One region of the Azotosporobacter soli genome, then DNA from elsewhere that is predicted to be linked to it. Evidence: riboswitches for the same ligand, from Rfam matches in the RefSeq annotation. Region 1 holds a riboswitch; each other region holds the start of a gene.
The links. A riboswitch is a leader RNA that binds a small molecule or an ion and turns the genes downstream of it on or off. The one in region 1 is predicted to bind glycine.

Region 1 (6,759 bases):
GAGCGCAGCCGATCATTGGCTACAATTTCGGTGCGAATAATTTTCAACGCGTCAAAGAAACGCTCTATAAAGCCGGGGTGGCGGCCACGTTGATCTGCTGCGCGGCGTTCCTGATCGTTCAGATTTTCGACGAGTCGATCATCCGTTTGTTCAACGGCAATGAGGAACTGATCGCGATCGGTGCTTTCGGCATGCGGATCTATCTCTTCATGCTGCCGATCATCGGTTTCCAGGTTGTCTGCACCACCTATTTCCAGGCGGTCGGCAAAGCGCGGCAAGCGATTTTTCTCAGCCTGTCGCGGCAGTTCGTCTTCTTGCTGCCGCTCGTGCTGCTGCTGCCCCGTTTTTTCGGACTTACAGGAATCTGGCTGGCCGGTCCGGCGGCGGATCTGGTCTCCTCTTTGCTGACCGGCGCGCTCTTATGGCTTGAGTTTCGCCATTTGAACCGAATGTCGCTATGAAAAAGCCGTTCTAACATTTTTGTTAGGACGGCTTTGCTTTTGCATCAGCGCAGCGTTGTCTCGAAAAGCCGAACCATCGCCGGATCGAATTTTGTGCCCATTCCTGCAAAAATCGCGAATACGGCAGGGCGCGAAGGGCGATTGGCGAGGATGAGGCGGTCGTAGGCATCGGCCACCGCAAGAATGCGGGCGAACTCGGTCGTTTGCTGGCGGGAGAAATGCAGCGGAAAACCCTGACCGTCGAAGCGTTCGTGGTGCTGCAGGCAGGAAAGGGCGATGATCACATCCAGATCGGCGATGTCGTGCAGTTTACGGAACGTCTGGAGCGGATGCTCGGTGTCGCCTTCGCAATAATCATCCGTCATCCCGCTGTCATGCAGCAATGCGCAAAGGGCAAGACACTCAAGATTGGCGCGGTCATAACGTTTGTTCACGCCCATTGCGAGGCTGATGATCATCGTGCGCAGGCTGTGTTTGTATAGGATGCTGTGCGCGGCCAGCTGCGTCAGGATATCCTGCAAAAACGGCTTGGCCAGGACCGCGTAACTGATCTCCGCAATCTTGGCGGCGTAACGGTTAATCTTCAAGGGCTGCTGCGCGCGAATTTCCTCGGTCAGTTGCTGGATCACCGCCAGCGTTGCCGTGGCGAGGCTTGTTTCTTCACTGGCTGCGGGCGGCGGGCCTTCAGATGGATCGTCTTGGATCCAGACCCGTTCCGCGCCGAATTTGCGCAGGCGGCGGATATAGTTCGCGCTCAGGACGGCGCCGCGCGAAACCAGGATGATGCCGCGGTTATCGCATAGCGTCTGGTTGCAAACCATTCCTTCGCTCAATTCATCGATGGAAAGCAGCCTCATGGCGGATCGCCTCCCTGTTGCGCGGAAGCTTGCTTCAGCTTTGTCAGGGCCCGCAGCGCATCTTCCTTGGTGACCGGTTTGCCAAGTACGGCAACCGCGCCGTTTGCGATACAGTCGCGGCTGACGAAACGCTGATCGGCCAGCGAAGAAATGATCACGATCGGCAGCGCTGGCGCGACCAGCTGCAGGATCTTCAGCGTTGCCAGACCGTCGAGCAACGGCATCGTGATATCCATGAAAAGGATGTCGGGTTGAAAGCTGCGCTGCAACTCCAAAACCTCCACGCCGTTGGCGGCCTCCGCCAGTTCAAGCGAGGCGATTCCCTCGAAGAGGAGTTTCAGATTGCTGCGACAAAGACAGGAGTCATCCGCAATTAAAATACGCATGCAATACACCGCCTATTCTTTCGCAAGTGCCGCGCTTATTCCTCGTCCGCTGTCAGGTAATAATGACGCAGGGGTTTTAAGTCGGCGTCGAATTCATATACGAGCGGAACGCCGGTCGGGATTTCAAAGGACATGATGTCGGCCGGGGCGACCTGGTTCAAGTGTTTGACCAATGCGCGCAGGCTGTTGCCGTGGGCGGCGATGATGATGCGCTGGCCTTCTAAAATGGCCGGCGCGATTGTTTTTTGCCAGTAGTCGAGCACGCGGGCTTCGGTGTCTTTGAGCGATTCGCTCAGCGGTAAAGCTGCCGGCGAAAGCGCGCGATAGCGCGGATCGAGTCCGGGGGCGCGGCTGTCGTCAGGCGCTAAGGGCGGGGGCTGGATGTCGTAACTGCGCCGCCAGATCTTGACTTGTTCATCGCCGTATTTCGCGGCGGTTTCCGCTTTGTTCAGGCCCTGCAAGGCGCCGTAATGGCGCTCGTTCAGCTGCCAGGCCTTGTATTCGGGAATCCAGAGCTGATCGAGTTCGCCCAGCACGAGATGCAGTGTGTTGATGGCCCGTTTCAGCGTGGACGTGAAGGCCAGATCGAAGGCGTAGCCTTGTGCCTTGAGCAGGAGTCCGGCGCGCCGGGCCTCAGCCTCTCCTTCCGGCGACAGCTCGACGTCGGTCCAGCCGGTAAACAGGTTGCGTTTATTCCAGTCGCTTTGGCCGTGACGGATGAATACGGCCTTGTAAGTTGCGCTAGTCATCGTATCCCTCCTCGTTCTGTGGGTGCGTTACTTTTTATATTCGGCGGCAAATAGGCATACCCTGCCGAAGAAAACGGAAATTTATCCCAAAAGCTTTGCCGAAGTGCAGCAGGAAAAGAAAGGGCGCAGCGCGAATCAAGAAGCAAGCTAAATCGTTTGCGCAGCTTTTTGCGCGTGAAAAGAGGTGCATCTTGGATGGAAGAGCGCGATCTTAAACCGGTAGAAGCGTTGCTGCGCGTCGCACCGGCGGGAAAAGTCAAGGATATTTGGCCGCACCATGGCCCGTTCTATCGTCCCAAGAGCAAGGAAAAGCCTGCCGCGCGGCGTAAAGCCGAGGCTGAGCCGAAAAAACTCCTCAACAAGGCGCATCCGACGCCGGAACATGTCGGAGAAAAAATCGATTTCGATGTATAGAAGAGGGTGAAATGGTGGAGCAGGCAACGATCTGGCGTTTGTTAGAGTGGGGATATGCGAAGGCGGTTGACGGCATGCCGGGGATCGGATCGGCAGAAGAGTTGGCGGCTGAATATAGGAAAGCGCCTGGCAACTTGCACGAGCAGGCCGATGCCTTGATTCGCTGGCAGAATGCAAAGTGCGCCAGCGTGGGTTTTCTGACCGGTTTGGGCGGCGTACTGACGCTGCCGGTCGCAGTGCCGGCCAATCTGTCGAGTGTCCTTTATATGCAAATCCGAATGATCACCGCGATCGCCTGCCTGGGCGGGCATGACGTGCGCGACGACAAGGTCAAGACGCTGGTCTTTCTCTGCCTGTGCGGCAGTGCGGCGACCGAGCTGTTGAAAGAACTCAGCGTTAAGCTGGGACAGCATATCTCGCGCAGGATGCTGGCCAAACTGTCGACGCAGCTTTTAGAGCGGACACAGCAAAAAATCGGCGCCGTGCTGCTGCGCAAGTTCAGCGAAAAAGGCATTGCCGGTTTGGGGCGTGGCGTACCTCTTGTCGGCGCACTTGTCGGCGGCACGCTCGATGCGTTGGCGACCTATGCGATTGGCGAAGTGGCCAAAAGAGCTTTTCTTGGTAAAGAAATAGAAAAGTATTGACAATATGAGGTAATCCGACTATAATAAACCATGTGCTCGAGTAAAGACTGACTACTGACAAAGAATGATGAAAATCATATTTGAACTGTTTTTTAGAGAAGCCTGACACCAAGGGCTTCTTTTTTGTTTTCCGTACAAGAAGAGATCTCTTTTGCAAAAAGAAAGAGATGGTCTTGCAGAGAGCGCGATCCATTTAGACTCAACCAAGGTCCTTCGTGTGTAAAGGGTTCAAATTTGCGTCAAATCGGAGGGAGCCGAGTAAGGACTTCTTTCGTTTTTTATAAGCCGAGCCATGCTGGCGGCTGCGAGATGGGTGAAAATCAGAAACGGGGATGAACGGCAACGGAAGCCGGACGTCAAAGAAAAGAAAAAAGGAGGAAATCAATATGTTGATACATGCAGTATGCGGTCATGTGGTTCGCATGGACGGCAGCGGCAACGGAAAATGTTCCGGTTGCGGCCAGGAAGTGTGCGTGCGGACTTCGCGCAAATAAGCCGAAGCGGCGAAATGAAAAAGACAGGGCGTTTCAAGGATGCTTGAGATGCCCTGTCTTTCTATTCTTTTGCTTATTTGGCGACCTGCGTCGTCAGGAAAATCGGCAGCGTCATATGGCCGATCTGGTCTTGCAGTTCTTCGATGCCGTCGATGTGACGGTCTTCATCGCTCAAAATGTGCTCGAGAATTTCGCGCGTCGCGAAATCGTTGACGTCGCCAGCCAGACGAATGGCCGCATTGTAGGCGGCAATCGCGCCTTCTTCGGCAGCGTGGTCTTTTTCCAGCTGCTTCGTCACGTCGCTGCCGATGTGGATCGGATTCAGTTTGGAGACGACCGGCAGTCCTTCCAGGAAGAGGATGCGGGCGATGAGGATTTCCGCATGCTTCATTTCCTCGATGGCGCGCCGTTCGAAGGTGCTGTGAAGTTTTTCATAACCCCAGTTGGCGCACATTTCGGAATGAACGATATACTGGTTGATGGCGCTCAGTTCATCAGCCAGCAGGGCATTTAAGGCCTCAATCAGTTTAGGATTTCCTTTCATAATGCACAAGACCCCTTTCATCAAATAATCGCGATCTATTGAAATTGTTCAACATGAAAAAGACAACTCCTGCCGCGTATAATCCAAATATTGAAAATGATTGGTAAAATATAACGAAGGGAAGCATTGACAGAGTGAGGACGCTGTTAGTAAAATGTTAACAGAAGATATTAAAAATTCATACGAATGCGGAATGATGGTTGTGGGAGAGATCGCCAAGGCGGCGCCGGAGGAGTAAGACTTTGTTGAAACTCTCAGGCAAAAGCACTATGACCGGACCGGACTCTGGAGAGAACGCCGCTCGGCGTCACCGATGGGGAAGCCTCACTTGAGGTCACGCTCTCAGGTACAAGAGACAGAGACAAAGAAGACAGTGTTCTTCTTTGTCTCTTTTTTTATCTAAATATAAGGAGGGAATGCATAGTGACAACAGGAAAAAAAACGCCGCTTTATGACACGCACAACAAATACGGCGGCAAGATCGTCGAATTCGGCGGTTGGCAGCTTCCGGTCCAGTATGCGGGAATTATCGAGGAACACCATGCGGTGCGTCGTCAGGCCGGTTTGTTTGACGTTTCGCACATGGGCGAGGTGTCGGTCAAAGGTCCGCAGGCGCTCGCGTATTTGCAGCGTTTGGTGACGAACGACGTGAGCAAGTTGGCCGATCATCAGGTCCAATACACGCCGATGTGCTATCTGAATGGCGGAACAGTCGACGATCTCTTGATTTATCGTTATGCGCAGGATGATTATCTACTGGTGATCAATGCGGCGAATATTGACAAGGACTGGACCTGGATGCGCGAGAACAGCGTCGGCTTTGACGTCGCCTTGACCAATCTCTCGGATCAGACCGCCGAACTGGCGCTGCAAGGGCCGAACGCCGAAACGATCCTGCGTCTCTTGACCGACGCGCCGCTCGACAAGCTGGGTTACTATTGGTTCTATCCTAAAGTTATCGTGGCCGGTAAGGAAGTGATGCTTTCGCGCACCGGCTACACCGGCGAAGACGGCTTCGAGATCTACTGCCGTCCGGCCGATGCGGCGCCGCTCTGGGAAGCGCTGATGGCAGCCGGACGGGAACACGGCTTGCAGCCGACGGGGCTTGGCTGCCGCGATACGCTTCGCTTCGAGGCTGCACTGCCGCTTTATGGACATGAACTGTCGGCGGAAATCACGCCGCTCGAAGCGGGGCTGCCCCGTTTCGTCAATCTGGAAAAAGGCGATTTCAATGGACGCGCGGTACTGGCGCAGCAAAAAGCGGATGGTGTGAAGCGCAAGGTGGTCGGCTTCGTTTTAAATGAAAGAGGCATTGCCCGCGCCGAATATCCGGTCGTAAAAGACGGGCGCAGGATCGGCAGCGTCACGACCGGTTCCTACGCGCCGACGCTGGAAAAAAATATCGGTTTGGCGTTGGTCGAAGCCGAGCATGGCAAGATCGGCGAAAATTTTGCGGTGGAAATTCGCGGCAAGGCGGTCGCGGCAACGGTGATCGGCAAACCATTTTATAAAAGAGAGGGGAAATAACGATGAACATTTTGCAGGAATTGAAGTACTCCAAGGATCATGAGTGGGTAAAAATCGAAGGGAACCGGGCGACGGTCGGAATCACCGATTTTGCACAATCCCAGCTGGGTGACGTGGTGTTTGTGGAAGTCCCGTCCGTCAATGCCGCAGTGAAGAGCGGCGCCGGGTTTTCCGTCGTGGAATCGGTGAAAGCGGTGTCGGACATTTATGCGCCGCTCTCCGGCACAGTTGTCGAAGTGAATGAAGGTTTGACCGATGCGCCGGAGACGGTGAATAGCGATCCGTACGGTGAAGGCTGGATTGCCGTTATTGAAATCAGCGATGCGAGCGAAGTGGCCCAATTGATGGATGCCGATGCCTACGCAGCCTTTATCCAGGCGGGAGGCGAGTGACGATGAAGCGCAGTTACTTGCCGCATACCGACGATGATCGCAAGGCGATGCTGGAAGCAATCGGCGTAAAAAAGGCCGAAGAGCTGTTCGTCGACATTCCGGCGACGCTTCGCTTGCAGCGTCCGCTCGATCTGCCCGCGGCCCTTGCGGAACCGGATTTGGCTGAAGAACTAAAGGCGCTGGCGGGAAAGAACGCCAGTCTGAGCGACCATCTTTGTTTCTTGGGCGCAGGCGCATATGACCACTACATCCCGAGCGTAGTCGACCATGTCCTGGGACGCTCGGAGTTTT
Region 2 (6,759 bases), on a different contig from region 1:
GTGCCGCTGATCATCCAAAAAGGAGCCGACTGGTACAAATCAATCGGTACCGAAAACAGCTCCGGTACCAAGGCCTTCGCACTGACCGGCAACATTCAAAACACCGGGCTGATTGAAGTCCCTATGGGCACGACGCTGCGCGAAGTCATCTTCGACATCGGCGGCGGCATGCGCGACGGCGCTGCATTTAAGGCAGTCCAAATCGGTGGTCCGTCCGGCGGCTGTTTGACAAGTGAGCACCTTGATCTGCCTCTCGATTTTGATTCGCTAAAGAAAGCCGGCGCTATGATCGGTTCCGGCGGTCTGGTCGTTATGGACGAGCATACCTGTATGGTTGAGATCGCCCGTTTTTTCATGAACTTCACGCAGCACGAATCCTGCGGCAAATGCGTACCCTGCCGCGAAGGAACCAAGCGGATGCTGCAGATCCTCGAAGGCATTGTCGCGGGTCAAGGCACGCTCGAAGATATTGACATGCTGCTCGAACTTGCTGATATGATTACCTCTACGACACTGTGCGGTTTGGGAAAATCAGCTGCCTTCCCGGTCGTCAGCACCATTAAGTATTTCCGCGACGAATATGAATCACATGTTTTGGAAAAACGTTGCCCAGCCAAAGTATGCCAGAAACTGAAACGAATTCACATCGAAGCCGAGCTTTGCCGAGGCTGCTCTAAATGCGCACGCCTTTGTCCGGTCAACGCCATTTCCGGTACGATAAAACAACCATTCACCATCGATGCAGATACCTGCGTAAAATGCGGTGCATGCCTTGAGTCATGCGCTTTCAATGCCATAAAGGAGGACTAAGACGTGAAGAGCGAATATATGCTGATTGACAAAATACCAGTTGAAATCAACGAGGAAAAAAACATCCTCGATCTAATACGCAAAGTGGGCATCGAACTGCCCACCTTCTGCTACTACTCCGAACTGTCGGTCTATGGTGCTTGCCGCATGTGCGTAGTCGAAGACAAATGGGGCAGCATTCACGCCGCCTGTTCCACTGTGCCGAAAGCTGGCCTCGAGGTGCGCACCAATACGCCGCGTTTGCGCAAATACCGCAAGATGATTCTGGAGCTTTTGCTCGCCAGTCATTGCTGCGACTGCACCACCTGCCCGAAAAGCGGCAAATGTAAATTGCAGGAACTGGCGCAACGCTTCGGCATTAAACGAGTGCGTTTTGACAATACCTCCGGCGATCCCGATATCGACGACTCTTCTCCCTGCATTACACGCGACAAAAACAAGTGCATCCTGTGCGGCGACTGCGTGCGGGTCTGCGACGAAGTGCAAAATGTCGGCGCAATCGACTTTGCGTTTCGCGGCTCCAACATGCGCGTCAGCCCTGCCTTTGATGAACCGATCGGCGAAACGAATTGCGTTGGCTGTGGCCAGTGCGCAGTCGTCTGTCCGACAGGCGCGATCGTCGTCAAGAGCGATACGCTTGATCTGTGGAAAGAGCTAAGCGATGAAAACACCAAGGTTTTAGTACAAATCGCGCCCGCCGTCCGCGTTGCCATCGGCAGTGAGTTCGGGTTGAATGAAGGCGAAGATGTAATGGGTCGAATCGTAGCATCACTGCGTCGCATCGGTTTTGACGGCGTCTTCGATACTTCTACCGGCGCTGATCTTACCGTACTCGAAGAAACCAAAGAGTTTATGACGCGACTTACTACGGATGGAAAATTGCCGCTCTTTACGTCCTGCTGTCCGGCTTGGGTTCGCTATGTAGAATACAACCACCCGCACCTGCTCGACAACATTTCCAGCTGTCGCTCGCCGATGCAGATGTTCGGCTCGGTCCTCAAAGAACAGTACAAAGATTCCAAACAACGTGTCATCGTCGTCGCCGTCATGCCCTGTACCGCAAAGAAACATGAAGCGACGCGTGATGAATTTAAAGCAGACGGTGTGCCGTACGTCGACTATGTCATCACCTCGAACGGTCTGATTAAAATGATCAAAGAGGCCGGACTCGTGTTTTCCGAGATTGAACCCGAAGCGCTCGACATGCCCTTTGGTACGGTCAGCGGCGCAGGCGTCATCTTCGGCGTGACCGGCGGCGTAACCGAAGCGGTCATCCGCCGCGTCTCTGACGACAAGACCATCGCAGGCCTGCGCAAGATCGCCTTTACCGGTGTTCGAGGCATGAACGGCGTCAAAGAAGCCAGCATTGAGCACGAAGGACGTCAGGTCAACATTGCCGTCGTCAGCGGTCTGAAAAACGCCGACGACCTGATCAAACAAATCGAAAGCGGCGAAAAACAATATGACTTCGTCGAGGTCATGGCCTGCCCCGGCGGCTGCGTCTGCGGTGCCGGACAGCCGGTAACCAGCAGCACTGGTAAGAAAAGTCGCAGCAAAGGCTTGTATGATGCCGACCGGATGAGCAATATCAAGCACGCAGAAGCTAATCCGACACTCGATGCCATTTACAAAAATGTATTGAAGGATAAAGTGCACGAATTGCTGCATGTACATTATCCTCGCCCCTAACCGGATCTACTTAAAGTAAGGAAGCTGTCTCAGGCGATACGAAATTCGACCGCCGAGACAGCTTTTTTATTTTCATGCTTGACAAGCAACACTTTACGTCGCTATAATCAGTACAAACGTATTAAAAAAATAATATCGTCACCGTGTGAAGTTTGCGGAAACTGTTTTTGTCTTCTTTCTTTAGGCAAGCTGTAGACCGCAAATGGACGGAACTCTGGAGAGCCCCTGTTAGCAGGGCGCCGAAGGTGCAAATCGGATACTTTCCGATGAATCTCTCAGGCAAAAGGACAGAGACGCTGATTTACTGCAGATTTAATTTGCAGTAAAACTTTAGTTGTCTTCTTCAGGGTCAAATCGATGATTTGACCTTTTTCTTTTTTCGCTTGGGCCAGTCTAGCCGTCAAAAACGGAAAAAGAAAAGGAGCGAGAACAATGAAAAAAACAAACGCACTTATCCTAACGCTAATCCTGGCATTAAGCGCATTTTTGAGCGGCTGCGGCGCCGTCGGCTCGAATGACATCCGCATCGGCGTCCTCAACGAAATGACAGGCGGCAATGCGACAATGGGCACGTCGGCAGCGAACGGCGCAAAGCTGGCCATTAAGGAAGCCAACGCAAAAGGCGGCGTATTGGGCAAGAAGATCCAGGCCATTTATGCGGACAACAAAAGCGAGCCGTCGGAATCCGCCAATGCGATGACAAAACTGGCTTCGCAGGACAGAGTCGTCGCCGTGACCGGCATCTTCTCCAGTTCCAACGCAATTGCATCTTCCAGCGTCGCTGAAGCGAATAAACTGCCGTTTTTGGCGGTCGGCGCAACCAATCCAAAAGTAACGGTAGATGAGCAAAGCGGCAAGGTAAAAGATTATACCTTTCGCATCTGCTTTATCGATCCGTTCCAGGGAACCGTTGGCGCCAATTTCGTGCTTGACAGTCTGAAGTTAAAAAAGGCCGCGATCCTGGTAGACAGCAGCAGCGATTACAGTAAAGGCTTGGCCTCCTTCTTTAAAGACGCACTCACAAAAGGCGGCGGCAGCGTCGTTGCCGAAGAATCCTATCTGCAAAAAGATCAGGATTTCAAGACCATTTTGACCAAACTCAAGACAATGGATGTGCAGGTCATCTACGTACCGGGCTATTATGAAGAGGTCGGCAAAATCGTCAAGCAAGCGCGTGAAATGGGTCTCATGCAGCCGATCGTCGGCGGTGACGGCTGGGATTCGCCGAAATTGACCGAAATGGGCACTGCAGCGGCTCTGAATAATACTTTTTTCACCAATCACTATTCGCCGGATGACAGCAGCGAAGCTTCCAAATCTTTCGTTGAAATGTACAAAAAAGAATATGGCCAGGCGCCTGACGCAATGGCCGTGCTCAGCTATGATGCGGCTAATGTGTTGATTGATGCGATTAAACGTGCAGACAGCACCGATCCCGATAAAATCCGCCTTGCCTTGGCAGCAACGAAAGACATCCCGACCGTAACCGGTTCGACCAGTCTGAATGCGACGCATGACGCGGTGAAAAACGCCGTGATCATCGAAATGAAAGACGGCAAGCAAGTTTATAAAGCGACGGTAAAACCATAACCGCAAAAGAACTCCGGCAGTGCCGGAGTTCTTTCTATTTTCCGCTTAGCGCTCGCATGCTCTCACAACCCTGTTTCTGCCCTGCTGTTTTGCGCTATACAATGCTTCATCTGCCAGCGCAATCAGCGATAGCGGTGATAAATTTTGGCACGGAACAAGCGAACTTACGCCCAGACTCATCGTAACGATTCCCCCTGGTACCTTTTGATTTTCGAAGCACTTCGCCGCCACGCCTGTTCGAATGTTTTCCGCCACGACAACTGCGCCCGCCAAATCTGTATCCGGCATTACCAGCGCAAACTCTTCACCTCCGTATCGGGCTGCCAGATCCGTCGACCGTTTCATATACTCGGTCAAAATAGAAGCAATGATTTTTAAACAATCGTCACCTTTCAAATGGCCATAACTGTCGTTATAAGACTTAAAAAAATCAATATCCGCCATAATCAGGGCAACAGACGTTTGATTTCGTAAACCTCTATACCATTCACGCATAATATACTCATCAAAATATCTTCGATTCGCAATTCCAGTCAATCCGTCAACAATTGTCAAACGGCGTAATTTTTCATTTGCGGCAACAAGTTTTTGATTAGCAGTAGAAAGTTTTTGCGTCCGTTCGACAACTTTGAACTCCAATTGGTCATGCGCCTGCCGCAGCTCTTCTTCCGCACGCTTGCGATCCGTAATGTCATGCCATATGTAAATAATGCATTCTTCCTCTTCAATTTCAGCCCAATCGGCCGAAAGAAGACCGACTCTTGTCAATCTAGTTTTGGTGCACCACACCGCTTCAATATTAGCAAATGTCTTATCTCGCTTGAAAATCGCATAAACCCGCTCACGTTCCGCTTCACTGAACCACAAGCCAAATTCACGCGACGCATGCTCAATAATTTCCTCGCGTCGATAGCCCAGCAAACGAAAAAAAGCTTCGTTTGCTTCAACATATTTCTCATCACGTAGCCGTACGATACCAATAATGTCGGCAACCCGACTAAAGGCCTTTGAAAATTTTTCCTCCGAAGCGGCTAATAAACTCTCAGCCTGCCTGCGTTCCGTAATTTCTGCGCGCAATTGTGCATTGGCTTCGCTAAGTTCATGCGTTCGTTCCTCTACCCGGTATTCTAAGTTTGCATGCGCTAGCTCGAGCGCGTTCTTTATTTTTTCACGTTCAGCCATTTCTCTCACTAACTTTTCATTTGTCAATCTAATCTCTTCATACGCTTGTTGGAGGCGGGTTTGACCCAGGATTTCATTTTTTAAAAGTAATGCAGCATAATTGAAAAACACCGGTAATTGGTCCTGGTATTCGTTCGCTCCAATATGTAATTTTTCCATTTTAAATACGCCGATAACGTCTATTCCCGCTTTAAGCGGAAACACCCATGTTGCCGCCTTTGGAAATGGAGGGGTCAACATCTTTGTATCACTGAAGTCATGCTCACATTCAATAAACTCGCCGCATGCAAATACTTTTTTCACTTGACTGTCTTCAATCTGCTTCAACCGTTTTCTATTTCCGTATACATCAGCATAATAAATTTGCTCGTCAATCTTGTAATAAATAATAACATTAAGTCCGCCGATATTTTCCATTACGATTTTCAACATATTATTGATTATGTTGTCCAGGCCTGGCGCAGCGCTCATTTCTTTCATTAGATGGACGATTAGTTGGAGATGTGCTTTTTCAACCGCTACTTTCTTCAGCCTATCCTTCAGTGCATTCATATTTTCCTTAAGCGTAACTATTTCATCCAGCATTCTCTCCCCCTCCATCTATATCAACTTTTACTGACCGGAAGAACAATCGTAAATGTCGTTCCTTGGCCTAACTGACTTTCGACTTTAATTTCCCCGCCGTGTTTTTTCACAATATCATAACTGACACTTAATCCAAGCCCCGTACCTTGCCCAATTTCCCTGGTAGTAAAAAAAGGCTCAAATACACGACTGATCACTTCCGGCATCATGCCGCAACCAGTATCCGTAATCGAGACAAAGACATGCTCTTTTTCCGCCCAGGTTTTTATGCGTATTTCTCCTTTGTTCTCGATTGCCTGCAATGCATTTAACAGTAAATTCATAATAACCTGCTTCAGCTGTCCTGAGTTGCAATAGATATAAGGAATATCGCCCCATTCTTTAACCAGAGTCGCCTTAGACTTGATTTCGTTCCAGATAACATTGATCGTACTCTCAATTCCTTCATTAAGGTTCGCCAAGTTATTTTCATCCGTAGTCTTGGCAACCCCTTTTAAGTCTTGAACGATCTTCTTCACACGTTCAGCTCCGTCCAACGAATCTGCAAGAAGCTCTTTCGTATCCTCCCGCAGGTATTCCATCTTTGCCGATTGTCTGATCTTCGCAAGCCGCGCAACAACACTTTGTATTGCCTCCTTCTCATATCCGACTTTGCATATTTCACCTAATTCGTCCACTGCACTGTCCTGAGCAGTTACAGCGTTAAAAATTTCTCGGGTATATTCTTGTAAAGTAGTAAGATTGCTGATGATAAAACCCATCGGATTGTTGATTTCATGCGCAACACCCGCTGCAAGTTGTCCAACTGAAGCCATTTTTTCCTGGTGAACGATTTGCATCTGCGCTTTTTTCAATTCGGCGTAAGCTTCCTGTATCTCATAGCTTTTTACCTGAACCTGTTCT
Region 3 (6,759 bases), on a different contig from region 1:
TTTAGTTTTTCTTGCATGAGAAAATACCTCCATTTTTTAATTGTGGCTATGTGTCTGCAAATAGCGGCATATAACGATTACACGCCACTAAAAAATATTTATACTACGGTATTATACTCTGTTCGAAAAAGAAAGTACAATGCGGCGTAAAAAATATGCGGCGGAATGAAAAATGCGAGGGATGATCGTTATTTAATCCGGAGTGAAATCGAAAAGAAGCGCTGAACTTGCCGATTGTGAGGATATCCAGTACAATCAAAGGAGTCTAACAGAGAACAAAAGGATGGAAACATGATATGAGTAAAGCAGTGGTATTGGCGGAAAAGCCTTCAGTAGGGCGTGACTTGGCGCGGGTATTGCGCTGCGCCAAGCAGGGCAACGGCTATTTTGAAAACGATAAATATATCGTGACCTGGGCGCTCGGGCATCTGGTGACGCTGGCCGATCCGGAAAGCTACGATGAGCGCTATAAGTCATGGAAGATGGAAGATCTGCCGATGCTGCCCGAACCGCTCAAGCTGGTTGTCATCAAGCAGACCGGGCGGCAATATAACACAGTCAAGGAACAGTTGCTGCGCAAGGACGTCAATGAAGTGATCATCGCGACCGATGCCGGACGCGAGGGTGAATTGGTAGCGCGCTGGATTTTGGCCAAGGCGCATGTGAACAAGCCGGTCAAGCGGCTTTGGATCTCATCGGTCACTGACAAGGCGATCCAGGACGGATTTCGCAATTTAAAACCCGGCCGCGACTATGAAAATCTCTACGCTTCGGCAGTGGCGCGCTCGGAAGCGGATTGGCTGGTCGGGATGAATGCCTCGCGGGCGCTGACCTGCCGCTACAATGCGCAGCTTTCCTGCGGCCGCGTGCAAACGCCGACGCTGGCGATCATTGCGCAGCGCGAAGAGGAAATTCAAACGTTTAAACCGCGCACATTTTACGGCATCGCGGCCGCGGTGCCGGGCGCTCGTTTTTTCTGGCAGGATGCCAAGACAAAAGAAACAAGGACGTTCAGTAAAGAAGCCTGCGATAAGCTTGTACGTGAACTGCAAGGCAAAGAATTGCAAATCGTCGATGTGGACAAGGCTTACAAAAAGACGCCTGCACCGTCGCTTTACGACCTGACCGAATTGCAGCGCGACGCCAATAAACTGTATAGTTTTTCGGCAAAGGACACGCTTAATATCATGCAGCGCCTCTATGAGACGCATAAGATATTGACGTATCCGCGCACCGATTCGCGCTATATCTCGGCGGACATTGTCGACACGCTGCCGGAGCGGATTCGCGCCTGCACCGTCGGACCGTACGCGAAATTGGGCGGCAAGGCGCTGCGCGGCAACGTCAGAACGAACAAACATGTCGTCGACGACAGTAAGGTATCCGATCATCATGCGATCATTCCGACCGAACAGGCGGTGTTTCTCAACAATCTCGACGATAAGGAACGCAAGATTTACGACTTGGTTGTGAAGCGCTTCCTGGCCGCGTTGCATCCGGCCTTCGAATATGAGCAGACGACGCTTAGGGCCAAGATCGGCGGCGAAACGTTCGCTGCCAAAGGCAAGCGTGTGATTGCGCAGGGCTGGAAAGAAGTCTATGAAAACAAATATGAGGATGAAGACGCCGCTAAAGATGATTTGGTCGATCAAAGCCTACCCGAGTTGCACAAGGGCGATGTACTGAAAGTGGCCGGACTCTCACAGACCAAGGGGGAAACGAAACCGCCGCCTTTGTTCAACGAAGCGACGCTGCTCACGGCGATGGAAAATCCGGCGAAATACATCAGCAGCAGCGATGAGACGCTGAAGAAGACGCTCGGCGAAACTGGCGGGCTCGGTACTGTTGCGACGCGGGCCGACATCATCGAAAAATTGTTCAACAGTTTTCTGATCGAAAAAAAAGGCAAGGATTTGCACATCACGTCAAAAGGCAAACAGCTTTTGGAACTGGTGCCGCGCGATCTGAAATCGCCGGAACTGACCGCGAACTGGGAACAAAAGTTGGCCGCGATTGCGAAAGGCGCACTGAATAAGACCTCGTTCATTAATGAAATGCGCGCGTATGCCCGCGCGGTCGTGACGGACATCAAAAACAGTCAGGAACAATATCGGCATGACAATATGACCCGCACGAAGTGTCCCGACTGCGGCAAGTATATGCTCGAAGTCAACGGCAAGAAAGGCAAAATGCTGGTCTGTCAGGACCGTGAGTGCGGCCATCGCAAGGGTATTGCCAGGGTTACGAACGCTCGCTGCCCGAACTGCCACAAGAAGATGGAAATGCGCGGCGAAGGCGACGCCCGTCTGTTTGTCTGCGGCTGCGGTCATCGGGAAAAATTGTCGTCGTTCAACGAACGGCGCGAAAAAGAGACGTCGAAGGTTTCGAAGAGCGATGTGAATCAATATTTGCGCAATCAGAGCAAGGCGAAAGAAGAGCCGCTGAATTCGGCGCTGGCCGATGCGCTGGCGAAACTTAAACTGAAATAAAGCGGGCAGAAAGCAGGTTAGCATGGAGAAACGAGAAAATCCGATCCTGACGCACAGCAATGTTCTTTTTTATCCGTTCGCGCCGCGGCGGGAGGAAATTCTGATTGCGGACATCGCGCATGCGCTGTCGCATATCTGCCGTGCGAACGGACATTTTGACACTTTTTACAGCGTTGCGCAGCATTCGCTGAACTGCCGGAAGGAAGCCGAAGCGCGCCAACTGCCGAAGCGCGTGCAGCGGGCCTGTCTGCTGCACGACGGCAGTGAAGCATATTTGTCCGACGTTACCCGGCCGGTCAAAATTTATCTGCCGGAATATCGCGATATCGAAGGGCGACTGCAGCAGTTGATCTATGAACGTTTTGATTTGGGCGATTTGACGGAAGAGGAATTGGCCCATGTTGACGCGATTGACAATACGCTGCTGTATTATGAATTTGACAAGCTGCATCAGCAGGGCTTGAATGGATACGTTACGCCGCTTCAGTCCGAACCGGATGTCAGGGAGAGAAAGATGAGCGAAGTGAAGGCGGAGTTTCTCCACTACTTTCAGCGTTTGGTGGACAGCGGAAAGTAGTGCGAATGAATAAGAAAAACCGGCAAATGAATGCCGGTTTTTCTTATTCATCAGGCTTGTTTATTTGTGCGTGAAGGCACGTCCGCAATCGGGACAGCTTTCTTTAACGTCAAGGCTTGTCGTGCGTTTAGCGAGGCTGCGCTGGTAAGCGCCGCAACAGCCGAAAAAGAAGAAGGCGCCGGCGATCAGCTGACGAATGCTGTCGGTGGCGGCAGCGCTCATCTGTAAGAGGTGCGTGCAAATGAATGCGGCAATCGTCTGCCAAATGCCGATCAGCAGCAAGATGCCGAAAAAAGCGCGCCAGGGAAGGCGACGTGCGGTCGGAAATTCCATGCTGAGTCCGGTAAGCGTCGCATGAAGGGAAAAGCCGCCGGAAGAGGATTCGCCAGTTTCGCTTGTTTCACGCCGACAAGTAGGACAACGTTTGGTCATGCCGTGCACCTCCTAAATTGACTGGGTAGTCCGATCGGAATAAAAAGATACTGTAGCTATCAGAATACAGCAAAGCGATGCTTTTCGTCAATGGCAATAAGGCTTAAAAATGGAAAAACGGTTGCGCTTTTTCCGACGCTGTTGTATAATCGATCATTATCGGTTAGTGTCCAGTACACAACTACATATGGCCGGATGATGTTTGCGGAAGAGCAGCCATGGCGTAGGCCGTTGGCTCACCGAAGGAGTAACACTCTCAGGTACCTGCCTTGCAGGTGGAACCGTAAACGGACGGGACTCTGGAGAGACCCTGAACAAGGGCGCCGAAGGGGCAAGGCGGCAGAAATGCTGCTCAATCTCTCAGGCAAAAGGACAGAGCACAAGAAGCACCAGAAATTGGTGTCGAGAAACGGGAAAAGACGCTGCGGCAACGCAGGGTCTGTGTTTTCGCAAAGCATGGCGTACATGCCGGATTGAAATACCCTTTTCGAAGTGTCCTCCGGAGTCAAATCAGCAATGATTTGACTCCTTTTGTTTCATTACTCTGCAGAGACAAAAGTTGTAAGAACAGCCCCAGCTGGAGGGGCAGATGAAGGAGTGAAGCAAAATGGAAAAAGAATCGCAAGCGGACAAACTGTTAAAAAGGGAACTGGGCCTGATTCCCGCAATGGCGTTGGTCGTGGGGATGGTGATCGGTTCCGGAATTTTCATGAAACCGGGCAAGGTGCTGCTGGCGGCCGGGGATTCGACGTTGGGACTGGCAGCCTGGGTGATCGGCGGCATCATCACGGTCACGGCCGGACTGACGATCGCCGAACTTGGTGCGCAGATTCCGCGCACCGGCGGCATGTATGCTTATTTGGACGAGGTGTACGGGAAATTCTGGGCTTATCTGTTCGGCTGGGTACAGACGTTGATTTATGGACCGGCGACAATCGGCGCATTGGGGCTTTATTTCTCAGCCTTGCTGATTCCCTTTTTAAATATTCCGACCAGTTATAAGATGCCGCTGGCTATCTTGGCGGTGGCGTTCATTTCCGGTATAAACTGCCTCGGCGCGCGCTGCGGCGGGATGATCCAGTCGGTTGCGACAATTGCAAAATTGATTCCGATTGCCTGCATTGCCGTCTTCGGACTGTGGCAGGGCAATGGACAAATTCTTAACATGAGCAGCGGCGTGAGCGAATCGGCCGGCATGGGCGCGGCGATATTGGCGACGCTATGGGCGTATGACGGTTGGATCGCGGCCGGATTTGTCGCCGGTGAGATGAAGAATCCGGCGAAGTTATTGCCGCGCGCGATCATCTTGGGCCTCGGCATTGTCATCGTGGCGTATCTTTCGGTGAACGTTGCGGTGCTGCATGTGCTGCCGGCCGCAGAAATTGCGGCGCTCGGACCGCTCGCCAGCGGCGCTGCCGCCGGAATTCTTTTCGGTGATATCGGCGGCAAGCTGATTAGCATCGGCATTTTGGTTTCGATTTTCGGTGCGTTGAACGGTTATATCATGACAAATGCGCGTGTGCCGTATGCAATGGCGGTGGCAGGGCAGCTGCCGGGTTCGCGTTTTTTAGCGAAGGTGCATAAGGAATATGGCACACCGGTCGGAGCGACCTTGTTTCAGGTCTGCATGGCGGTGCTGTTGATGACGCTGGGCGATCCCGATCGCCTGACCGACATCGCAATGTTCATGATCCAGATTTTTTATCTGCTTGCGTTTGTCGCGGTCTTCCTGTTGAGAAAACGCCAGCCTGCGGCCGAACGGCCGTATAAGGTTCCTCTCTATCCGGTTGTTCCGGCGGTTGCGATCCTCGGCGGTCTCTATATCATCGGCAGTACGCTGCTGAATAATCCGCAGGACACGCTCTATGCATTGTCGCTGACGCTTCTCGGCGTACCGGTCTACTGGCTGATGCTGCGCCAAAAGAAAGGCGCCTGCGGCGCAAAAAAGTCGGCGTAAGAAAAGCAAAAGGGAGTCTTCGTCAGCCAAATTGGCTTTGCGAAGACTCCCTTTCGCTTGAAAGAACCGGACCGCGAAAGCGCGATCCGGTTAGAGAAAAGAATATCTTTTTTACTTATTGGTTCAAGACGAGGCGATAGTAATTTTTTTTGCCTTTGCGCAGCAGCGCGGCATTGTCGGTGAAATCGTCCTGGCTAAGCAGTCGGTCGGGGTCGCTGACCTTTTCCTGTTCAAGGTGCAGACCGCCTTGTGCGATCAAACGGCGGCCTTCGCTTTTGGAAGCGAAGATGCCGGCGTCAAATAAGATATCGAGCAGTTTGCCGCCAAGCTGGGCGCTCGTTACATTTACGGTCGGCGTATTATCGAGTGAACCGCTGCCGCTGAACAAGGCTTCCGCCGCCTGTCGGCTGTTTTCCGCTGCTTCCTGGCCATGAATCAGTTTGGTTACTTCAAAGGCGAGAACCTTCTTGGCTTCGTTGATGGCCTGCCCTTCCAGCGCGCCAAGGCGGCGCACCTCATCCATCGGCAGGAACGTCAACAAAGAAAGGCATTTCTCGACGTCGGCATCGGCCACGTTGCGCCAATACTGATAAAATTCATACGGCGATGTTTTTTCGCCGTCCAGCCATAAGGCGCCTTTTTCGGTCTTGCCCATTTTCCGACCGTCGCTGGTCGTGAGCAGCGTCAGCGTCAGGCCGAAAGCCGGCTTGCTTTCTTTGCGGCGAATCAGGTCGGCGCCGGCGAGGATATTAGACCACTGGTCGTCGCCGCCCATTTGCAGGATGCAGCCTTGCTGGTTGAAGAGCTCCCAGAAGTCGTAGGCTTGCATGATCATATAGTTCAGTTCAAAAAAGGTCAGGCCTTTTTCCCAGCGTTGCTTGTAGCATTCGGCAGCCAGCATTCGATTGACCGAGAAATGGACGCCGACTTCGCGCAGAAGTTGGACGTAATTCAGTTCGAGCAGCCAATCCGCGTTATTGATCATCAGAGCCTTGTCGTCGGAAAAGTCGATGAAGCGCTGCATCTGCTTTTTGAAGCATTCGATATTGTGATTAATCTCTGTACGATCCATCATGCGGCGCATATCGCTCTTACCGCTCGGATCGCCGACCGAACCGGTGCCGCCGCCGAGCAGGCAAATCGGACGGTGACCGCCCTGCTGCATGTGAGCCATTGCCATCAAGGTGAGAAAATGGCCAACATGCAGGCTATCCGCCGTGGGGTCGAAGCCGATGTAAAAGGTGACGGATTCGTTGGCAAGGCGTTCTTTCAATTCTTCTTCATGGGTGACCTGCTGGATAAAA

Region 2: another riboswitch for glycine. It lies ahead of QTL79_RS09765 (ABC transporter substrate-binding protein); the one in region 1 lies ahead of gcvT (glycine cleavage system aminomethyltransferase GcvT).
Region 3: another riboswitch for glycine. It lies ahead of QTL79_RS05125 (APC family permease); the one in region 1 lies ahead of gcvT (glycine cleavage system aminomethyltransferase GcvT).

What each region holds. Positions count from the first base shown of each region.
Region 1 is NZ_JAUAOA010000001.1:398,527-405,285, reverse strand. It holds gene QTL79_RS01830 (MATE family efflux transporter) at 1-461, shown strand, start outside; gene QTL79_RS01825 (HD-GYP domain-containing protein) at 506-1,318, opposite strand; gene QTL79_RS01820 (response regulator transcription factor) at 1,315-1,704, opposite strand; gene gpmA (2,3-diphosphoglycerate-dependent phosphoglycerate mutase) at 1,740-2,453, opposite strand; gene QTL79_RS01810 (hypothetical protein) at 2,649-2,867, shown strand; gene QTL79_RS01805 (EcsC family protein) at 2,879-3,511, shown strand; gene bfr (bacterioferritin) at 4,079-4,549, opposite strand; glycine riboswitch at 4,743-4,829, shown strand; gene gcvT (glycine cleavage system aminomethyltransferase GcvT) at 4,973-6,076, shown strand; gene gcvH (glycine cleavage system protein GcvH) at 6,079-6,468, shown strand; gene gcvPA (aminomethyl-transferring glycine dehydrogenase subunit GcvPA) at 6,471-6,759, shown strand, end outside.
Region 2 is NZ_JAUAOA010000008.1:124,653-131,411, reverse strand. It holds gene nuoF (NADH-quinone oxidoreductase subunit NuoF) at 1-810, shown strand, start outside; gene QTL79_RS09770 ([FeFe] hydrogenase, group A) at 814-2,499, shown strand; glycine riboswitch at 2,704-2,800, shown strand; gene QTL79_RS09765 (ABC transporter substrate-binding protein) at 2,932-4,089, shown strand; gene QTL79_RS09760 (sensor domain-containing diguanylate cyclase) at 4,135-5,856, opposite strand; gene QTL79_RS09755 (ATP-binding protein) at 5,877-6,759, opposite strand, start outside.
Region 3 is NZ_JAUAOA010000003.1:279,722-286,480, reverse strand. It holds gene QTL79_RS05145 (hypothetical protein) at 1-17, opposite strand, end outside; gene QTL79_RS05140 (DNA topoisomerase III) at 297-2,489, shown strand; gene QTL79_RS05135 (hypothetical protein) at 2,512-3,066, shown strand; gene QTL79_RS05130 (hypothetical protein) at 3,127-3,498, opposite strand; glycine riboswitch at 3,788-3,884, shown strand; gene QTL79_RS05125 (APC family permease) at 4,106-5,455, shown strand; gene tyrS (tyrosine--tRNA ligase) at 5,571-6,759, opposite strand, start outside.